3 regions of the Sphingobacterium sp. BIGb0165 genome follow, and region 2 is predicted to be linked to each of the others. Evidence: riboswitches for the same ligand, from Rfam matches in the RefSeq annotation. Region 2 holds a riboswitch; each other region holds the start of a gene.
What was found. Region 2 has a riboswitch for S-adenosylmethionine ahead of M2408_RS05140 (methylenetetrahydrofolate reductase). Riboswitches for the same ligand answer to the same signal wherever they lie in the genome.
Positions count from the first base shown of each region.

Region 1: linked by a shared signal. The riboswitch ahead of M2408_RS15945 (5-oxoprolinase) and the one ahead of M2408_RS05140 (methylenetetrahydrofolate reductase) in region 2 are both predicted to bind S-adenosylmethionine.
Region 3: linked by a shared signal. The riboswitch ahead of metE (5-methyltetrahydropteroyltriglutamate--homocysteine S-methyltransferase) and the one ahead of M2408_RS05140 (methylenetetrahydrofolate reductase) in region 2 are both predicted to bind S-adenosylmethionine.

Region 1 is NZ_JANUEB010000006.1:354,484-356,689, forward strand. Features, by position in the region: gene M2408_RS15935 (N-acetylmuramoyl-L-alanine amidase) at 1-37, shown strand, start outside; gene M2408_RS15940 (DUF3050 domain-containing protein) at 98-862, opposite strand; SAM-I-IV-variant riboswitch at 1,073-1,166, shown strand; gene M2408_RS15945 (5-oxoprolinase) at 1,234-1,500, shown strand; gene M2408_RS15950 (glycoside hydrolase family 95 protein) at 1,661-2,206, opposite strand, start outside.
Region 2 is NZ_JANUEB010000002.1:327,224-329,429, forward strand. Features, by position in the region: gene M2408_RS05135 (hypothetical protein) at 272-1,123, shown strand; SAM riboswitch class I at 1,226-1,328, shown strand; gene M2408_RS05140 (methylenetetrahydrofolate reductase) at 1,400-2,206, shown strand, end outside.
Region 3 is NZ_JANUEB010000010.1:216,448-218,653, reverse strand. Features, by position in the region: gene M2408_RS22465 (ATP-binding protein) at 1-332, shown strand, start outside; gene M2408_RS22460 (response regulator transcription factor) at 387-1,076, shown strand; SAM riboswitch class I at 1,229-1,332, shown strand; gene metE (5-methyltetrahydropteroyltriglutamate--homocysteine S-methyltransferase) at 1,409-2,206, shown strand, end outside.

The sequences.
Region 1 (2,206 bases), on a different contig from region 2:
TTTTACCCAAGCCCTAAAAACGTCTCTGTCGGAATAGTTTTCCGTAAAATTATCAGATCAATTCTTTTTACAAAGAAGCCAAACAATAGAAGATTCCCTATAGGGAATCTTCTATTGCGTTCCAGAGTTCAATGCGCTTTTGAAGCGCCTCTTTACTGACTATTTTCATTTCTTCCCACTTCTCATCATCCTCTTTGGCCAGGTCGCTGATCATCTGCATTGCCAAAGGGCCATGCTCATCACCGTCCAGATCAATATGACGTTGGAAATAGTAGATAAAATTATCTAAGCTCGATTCAGGAAAGTTGGTTTTCAGCTCCTGCAAAATGGAGGTAAACATACCCGGGATAAGATCCTCACGACCAAATGTAAAGGCAGCAGCAATTTTATGTACCTCCCCTTCTTCGATCAGTTCAAAAGTAAAATTCAGAAAATCTTTGATCCTTTTGTCCAGTGTCGTCAATGCGATGGCATCAAAAATACTTTTGGATTTCTTGGCGTTCACGATAAACTTGTTAACCAGGTGCAGGTCTGCCCCCATTTCACTCATTGCGTCCAGATACATTTCAAAATGGCTCAAACGGCGACCATCAATATATTCGTCGGATTCTTCCGCTAATACAATTTCGTTAATCAGATAGCGTGTCGAAGGATGCTCACTTGCAAACCAAGGCAAAGTTGTACAGGTCAATTTAATCTGCAAAGCTTTTAATAAAGACATAAAATCCCATACAGCGTACACATGCCCTTCGGTAAAAGAACGTAGATTCTTGATCGTTTTGATTTTAGGATACAAGGAGTGTTGCAATAATACCTCGCGTTCGGCAGCAATGTATTCATTAATTTCCGCAATTCTATTCATGCCGCAAAAGTATTGTCTTATCTCTGTTTTTTAAAGTATTTTCGACGAGATTACAGTAACATGATAAATTATCGGGCAAGCTATCCACTTCATAACCAAACCACAGCCAAAAACCCAAACTCACTTTTGCCGGCCTTAGTCTTCTTATCCACACCCAATTACCAAAAAAACAAAAATATTTTTAATATTAAAAAATAATCTACTATATTTGTAGAGTATTCAGAATTGCATGATGCAATACCAACCGAGTGTAGACACCGCGGTGGTAAATTAATACGGGTTTCGACCAAAATAAACGTTATACAACGGTTATTTTTCCCAACAAGATCTGGATACAGTTTATGGTTTAATCCTTTAAATTTTTAAATTGTATGGCTACAACAACAAATCTTTACCAACACTTACTGGAAAAATTCAGCTACTATTCCACAGACGAACTAATACAGCTCAATAACGATACAATCTTGGGACAGGGTTGGGGCTCGGCCAAAGCGACCTTTCGGACAGCGCTGCTCAGTACTTTCTCCAAAAGAGGACTGGACCTATCCAACATCATTTCCAAGGAAGACGGTTTTACCTCAGTGAAGCATGTCCCTGTACGTTTGGAACACAATGTATTGATTCCATTGCAATCTTAAGACAGCAGTCATAGCACTTTCAGCGTAGAAGCACCGACTACCGTCTTGTCTTTTCTGTTTTTCATATTTACATGTAATTGTGTATAACACATGTGTATGCAATGAGATTTTTAAGACAAAAGGATCCCCGGCCTGCAAAAATTGCAGGCTAGGGATCCTTTTATTTTTCTTTTGTATGATAGGCAACCCAGTTATGATCTATACATACCTGAAGTTGTTGTGATTTGGATGAATAAATCTGGTAATTCAGTATTTTACCATCTTTCCATTCCATGTCTATGGTATGATTTCCTTTGATGCGCATTCCCCTGACCTGACCTTCTTTTTTCCAGGCTTCAGGGATTGCTGGCAGGAGATACACACTGTCCTTATGCGACTGCACCAGCATCTCAGCGATCCCGGCTGCTCCACCAAAATTACCATCAATCTGGAAAGGTGGCCCAGCAGTTAACAAATTGGCGTAAACACCGCCCCCAGCGCCATAATTGATATGTGTATCGACACGTGGGGTCATCAGCTGCCGAAATAATTTATAGGCACGCTTGCCTTCATGCAATCTGGTCCAAAACAGTAGTTTATGGGCTATGGCCCAGCTCGGCCCATCATCTCCCCGTACATTCAGACTCTTTTTAGCGGCTAGCTGCCAGTCTGGATGTTCGTCATAACGGATCAGATAGCCTGGATACAAACCATACAAATGCGAGAT
Region 2 (2,206 bases):
AGTGGACAGATGTCTCGTAAATTACCCCTGATTACAACTCGGAATTTACTTTAGAGCGTCGTTCTTAATTCCCATAAATTTGAATGAAAAAGGTCTAAGTTCGTAAAGGAAGTTAAACCTTTTTCGATTCAATAAGTTGAGGATTTAAATCGTATTTTGCTTCATCTGACAAAATTTTTGTTTTGGGACGGTCGGGGATCTCTTACTCTGATGGATTTTGTTTAAATTGGTACTGAATAATCAATATATTGACCATTATAAACGATCTATCTTGAAACTATTACTACTAATTATTTCAGCGATATTCTTATCCTCTTGTGCTTTCTTTGGGAAGAACAAAGAATTTCCGATCGGAAATTATCAGGTTATTTGCGGTTATACCAATGATGGCTACCTAGAGGCCAAAGCTAAGGATCCGCTAAATATTGAACCTGATGCATATTGTGATCATCCGCTTCATTATCGTTCCTTTCTCTCCCTTCAGGATAAAGGACAATTTGTCCTCGCGATAGGTGATATCTTGCTCTATGGCAAATATAGATTTGAAGGGAATAAAATTGAATTGGTGGATGATAAAAAGGGAACCATCTCTTTGGATATAATTCAAGTAAAAAAGAATTTCGTGCAATTGAAAGGTGATTTCTCCCAATTCAATTCAGCCCATTTACCAAATACGGAACGGTTGTTTCTCAATTTCGAATTAGACAAAACACCACTTCGCGAGCAGCCTAGTAAATTTGATAGTGTAGTCAATCTTTGGCGTAATATTCCGACAAGTGCTGAAAATGATCAAGAGGTAAAGGCCCGGGCATTAAACTTTTTAGATTATTCTATAGCATACTTTCAACACATCTCAAATTCTGGCGTCCATAGTGATTATAAGATAGATGGGATTGAATCTCCAATTACTTATGCGCAAAATGGCATTGTATTGAAACAATGGGAAGACGTTCCTGTCTCATGGAAAGAGCTGTTTTACAATGAGGAGAATGCATTGGTTGCCTATAAATATTTAATGGATGGGTTTAAATACGGAGAGAAGGAAAAGTATAGTGTCTCTGGCTTACTGCTGATCACATTCTATTTAAAGAATCTACGTAATTCTCTTTCAACTTTGAAATAATTTGTATGGGAAGATCTGGAAAAAAGACAGCTTTGTCACTATAATTTATAGCTTTTCGAAAAAATGTTTTTGTTGTTTGATTTTTTAAGACGATATTAGCAACGCTTATAGAGAAAGGCCGAGGGACTAGACCCAGTGAAGCCTTAGCAACCTGTATTGTTCAAGGTGCTAAATTCTACCCTGCTCCATGTGGGAAAGATAAGTTACATGCAGATAGACATATCCTCGACTTGTGCGTTTCGATGTAAGCCAACCCAAACTTAAAACAGTTTTTTAATGAAGATTATCGACCATATCCAGAATGCTAAAGGAAAAACATTGTTTTCTTTTGAGCTATTGCCTCCTGCAAAGGGACAGGGCATCCAAAGTATTTTTAAAACAATGGATGAACTGATGGAATTTAAACCACCCTTTATTGATGTAACTTATCATCGGGAAGATTATATCTATAAGGAACATGCAAGCGGGCTGTTGGAACGTGTATCTTATCGCAAACGACCAGGAACAGTGGCGATATGTGCTGCTATCATGAATAAGTATAAAGTGGATGCAGTGCCCCATCTGATATGTGGTGGCTTTACCAAAGAGGAAACTGAAAATGCCCTGATCGACTTAAATTTCTTGGGTATCGATAACGTATTGGTATTACGAGGTGACGCACGCAAAGGAGATGCTGATTTTATTCCAAGTGAAGGCGGACATGCTTTTGCAACGGATCTATTGGAACAGGTAACGGATATGAATAAAGGAAAGTATCTCCATGAAGATATTATCACATCTGAAAAAACCGATTTTTGTATTGGTGTCGCAGGATACCCTGAGAAGCATTTTGAATCCCCTAATTTCAATACTGATTTTAAATATCTGAAGCAAAAAGTGGATATGGGAGCTGAATTTATTGTAACTCAGATGTTCTTTAACGTGGAGAAATATAAGGAATTTGTGACCAAATGCCGGGACAATGGGATCCATGTGCCTATCATTCCAGGCCTCAAACCATTGACGACCAAAAAGCAACTGGTTACTTTGCCGAGAATTTTCCACTTGGATATTCCTGAGGAATTGAGCGATGCTGTTGCAGCA
Region 3 (2,206 bases), on a different contig from region 2:
TGCATTTCTCCAATGTATTTTACAATCTAATGGACAATGCAATTAAGTACAGTAAAGGAGATCTACATGTAAATATCAGTTCTAAAAATATTGGCGACAACATTGTTATCACCATCGCAGACAACGGAATCGGCATGAGTAGGGATCACCTTCAAAAGATATTCGATCAATTTTATCGTATCCCCACAGGGAATGTCCACAACGTTAAAGGTTTTGGTCTGGGCTTAAGCTATGTTCAGGATATTTTGAGAAGACTCAATGGAAGAATCACCGTAAAAAGTGAGAAAGATAAGGGCACAACCTTTGAAGTAATTTTGCCCGTAAAAAAATAACACGTTCCTTTTTTGTATATTCAGGGAACATTAGTGAAAATTAATAGATTCATTATGCAAAAGATATTATTAGCAGAGGATGATCCCAATTTGGGGGATCTTTTAAAGGACTATCTCGAATTAAAGGGAAAATTTGACGTTACGCTCTGTATTGATGGAGACGAAGCCGTTTCCCAGTTCAAAAAAAATGATTATGATTTATGCATTTTCGATGTCATGATGCCAAAAAAAGACGGTTTTACCGTGGGCCGTGAGATCAGAAAAACAAATAGCACCGTACCGATTATCTTCGCCACTGCAAAAGGCATGATGGAGGACAAGACAGAAGCGTTTGAATTGGGTGGAGATGATTATATCACAAAACCTTTCCGTGTTGAGGAATTACTTCTTCGGATAAATGCTTTATTGAAACGAAGTGTCAGAGATAAAGAGGACGAAGTAGTTGCAGATAAGTTTGAAATTGGAGATTACTTTTTCGATTATACGAGTCAGCAGATTTCCTACAAGGGTCAAATGCAAAAACTATCGACCAAAGAGGCTGAATTGCTTCGCCTACTTTGTTTAAAAAAGAATGATGTATTGACCCGGGAAGAAGCTTTATTAAAAATATGGCATGACGACAATTACTTCACAGGTAGAAGTATGGACGTATTCCTGAGCAAACTTCGTAAATACCTAAGAGAAGACAGCAAGGTTGAAATCGTCAATGTCCATGGTAAAGGTTACAAACTCCTGGTGAGTTAAAGGCATAGAGGGTGAGATACCAATGCGTGATTTCACCCTCTTTTCCAATGAAAAGAAAGAAATAAAACATTTCTATCCTTAGTAGAATATAAAAAATAGATGCACTTTTATAAAAAATTTGCATATCAAAAAGAAATGTTCTAACTTAGCATCGCTTATAGAGAAAGGCAGAGGGAATAGACCCGATGAAGCCTTAGCAACCTGTCCCTTGACAAGGTGCTAAATTCTACCCTACTTGATATGGGAATGATAAGCCGAAGTCACCGAATTCTAGTGTGTCCTTCTCTCTCTAGCAAGAAATATAGTTGAAAAGAAATATTAAAAACATTATTATGTTATTGACTAACAATTTAGGTTACCCTCGTGTGGGCGCGTTCCGCGAATTGAAAAAAGCCAATGAGGCCTATTGGGCTAAAAAATCTTCTGTTGAGGAATTATTGGACACAGCAAAAAAAATTCGTGAAGGCAATTGGAAAACACAAAAAGATGCTGGAATAGATTTGATCCCTTCCAACGACTTCTCTTTTTACGATCAAGTATTGGATTTAACCCTTACTGTTGGTGCAATTCCTGCTCGTTACCATTCTTTGTTGAATAAAGTAGACAACAACTACAGCTTAGACTTATATTTTGCAATGGCGCGCGGTTTCCAACAAGAGGGAATCGATGTGACTGCAATGGAAATGACCAAGTGGTTGGATACCAACTACCACTATATGGTTCCTGAATTCACAAAAGATCAAGAGTTCAAATTGACTTCTGAGAAATTCTTAAATGAATACAACGAAGCAAAATCATTGGATATTGAGACAAAACCAGTTTTACTTGGCCCAATCACTTACCTTTTGATCGGTAAAGAAAAAGAAGCTGGTTTCGACCGTATCGACCTATTGGACAAATTAGTTCCTGTATATGAGCAAATCTTGTCTAAATTGGCAGAAGCTGGAGCACAATATGTTCAGATCGACGAACCTTTCTTGGCTTTGGATTTAGATGCAAAAGTAAAAGCATTATACCAACCTACGTTTGAGAAATTGGCTGCAGCTGCCAAAAACATCAAATTGATTGCGACAACTTACTTCGAAGCTTTAAAAGACAACGAAGATATCGCGGTTAACTTACCTATCCAT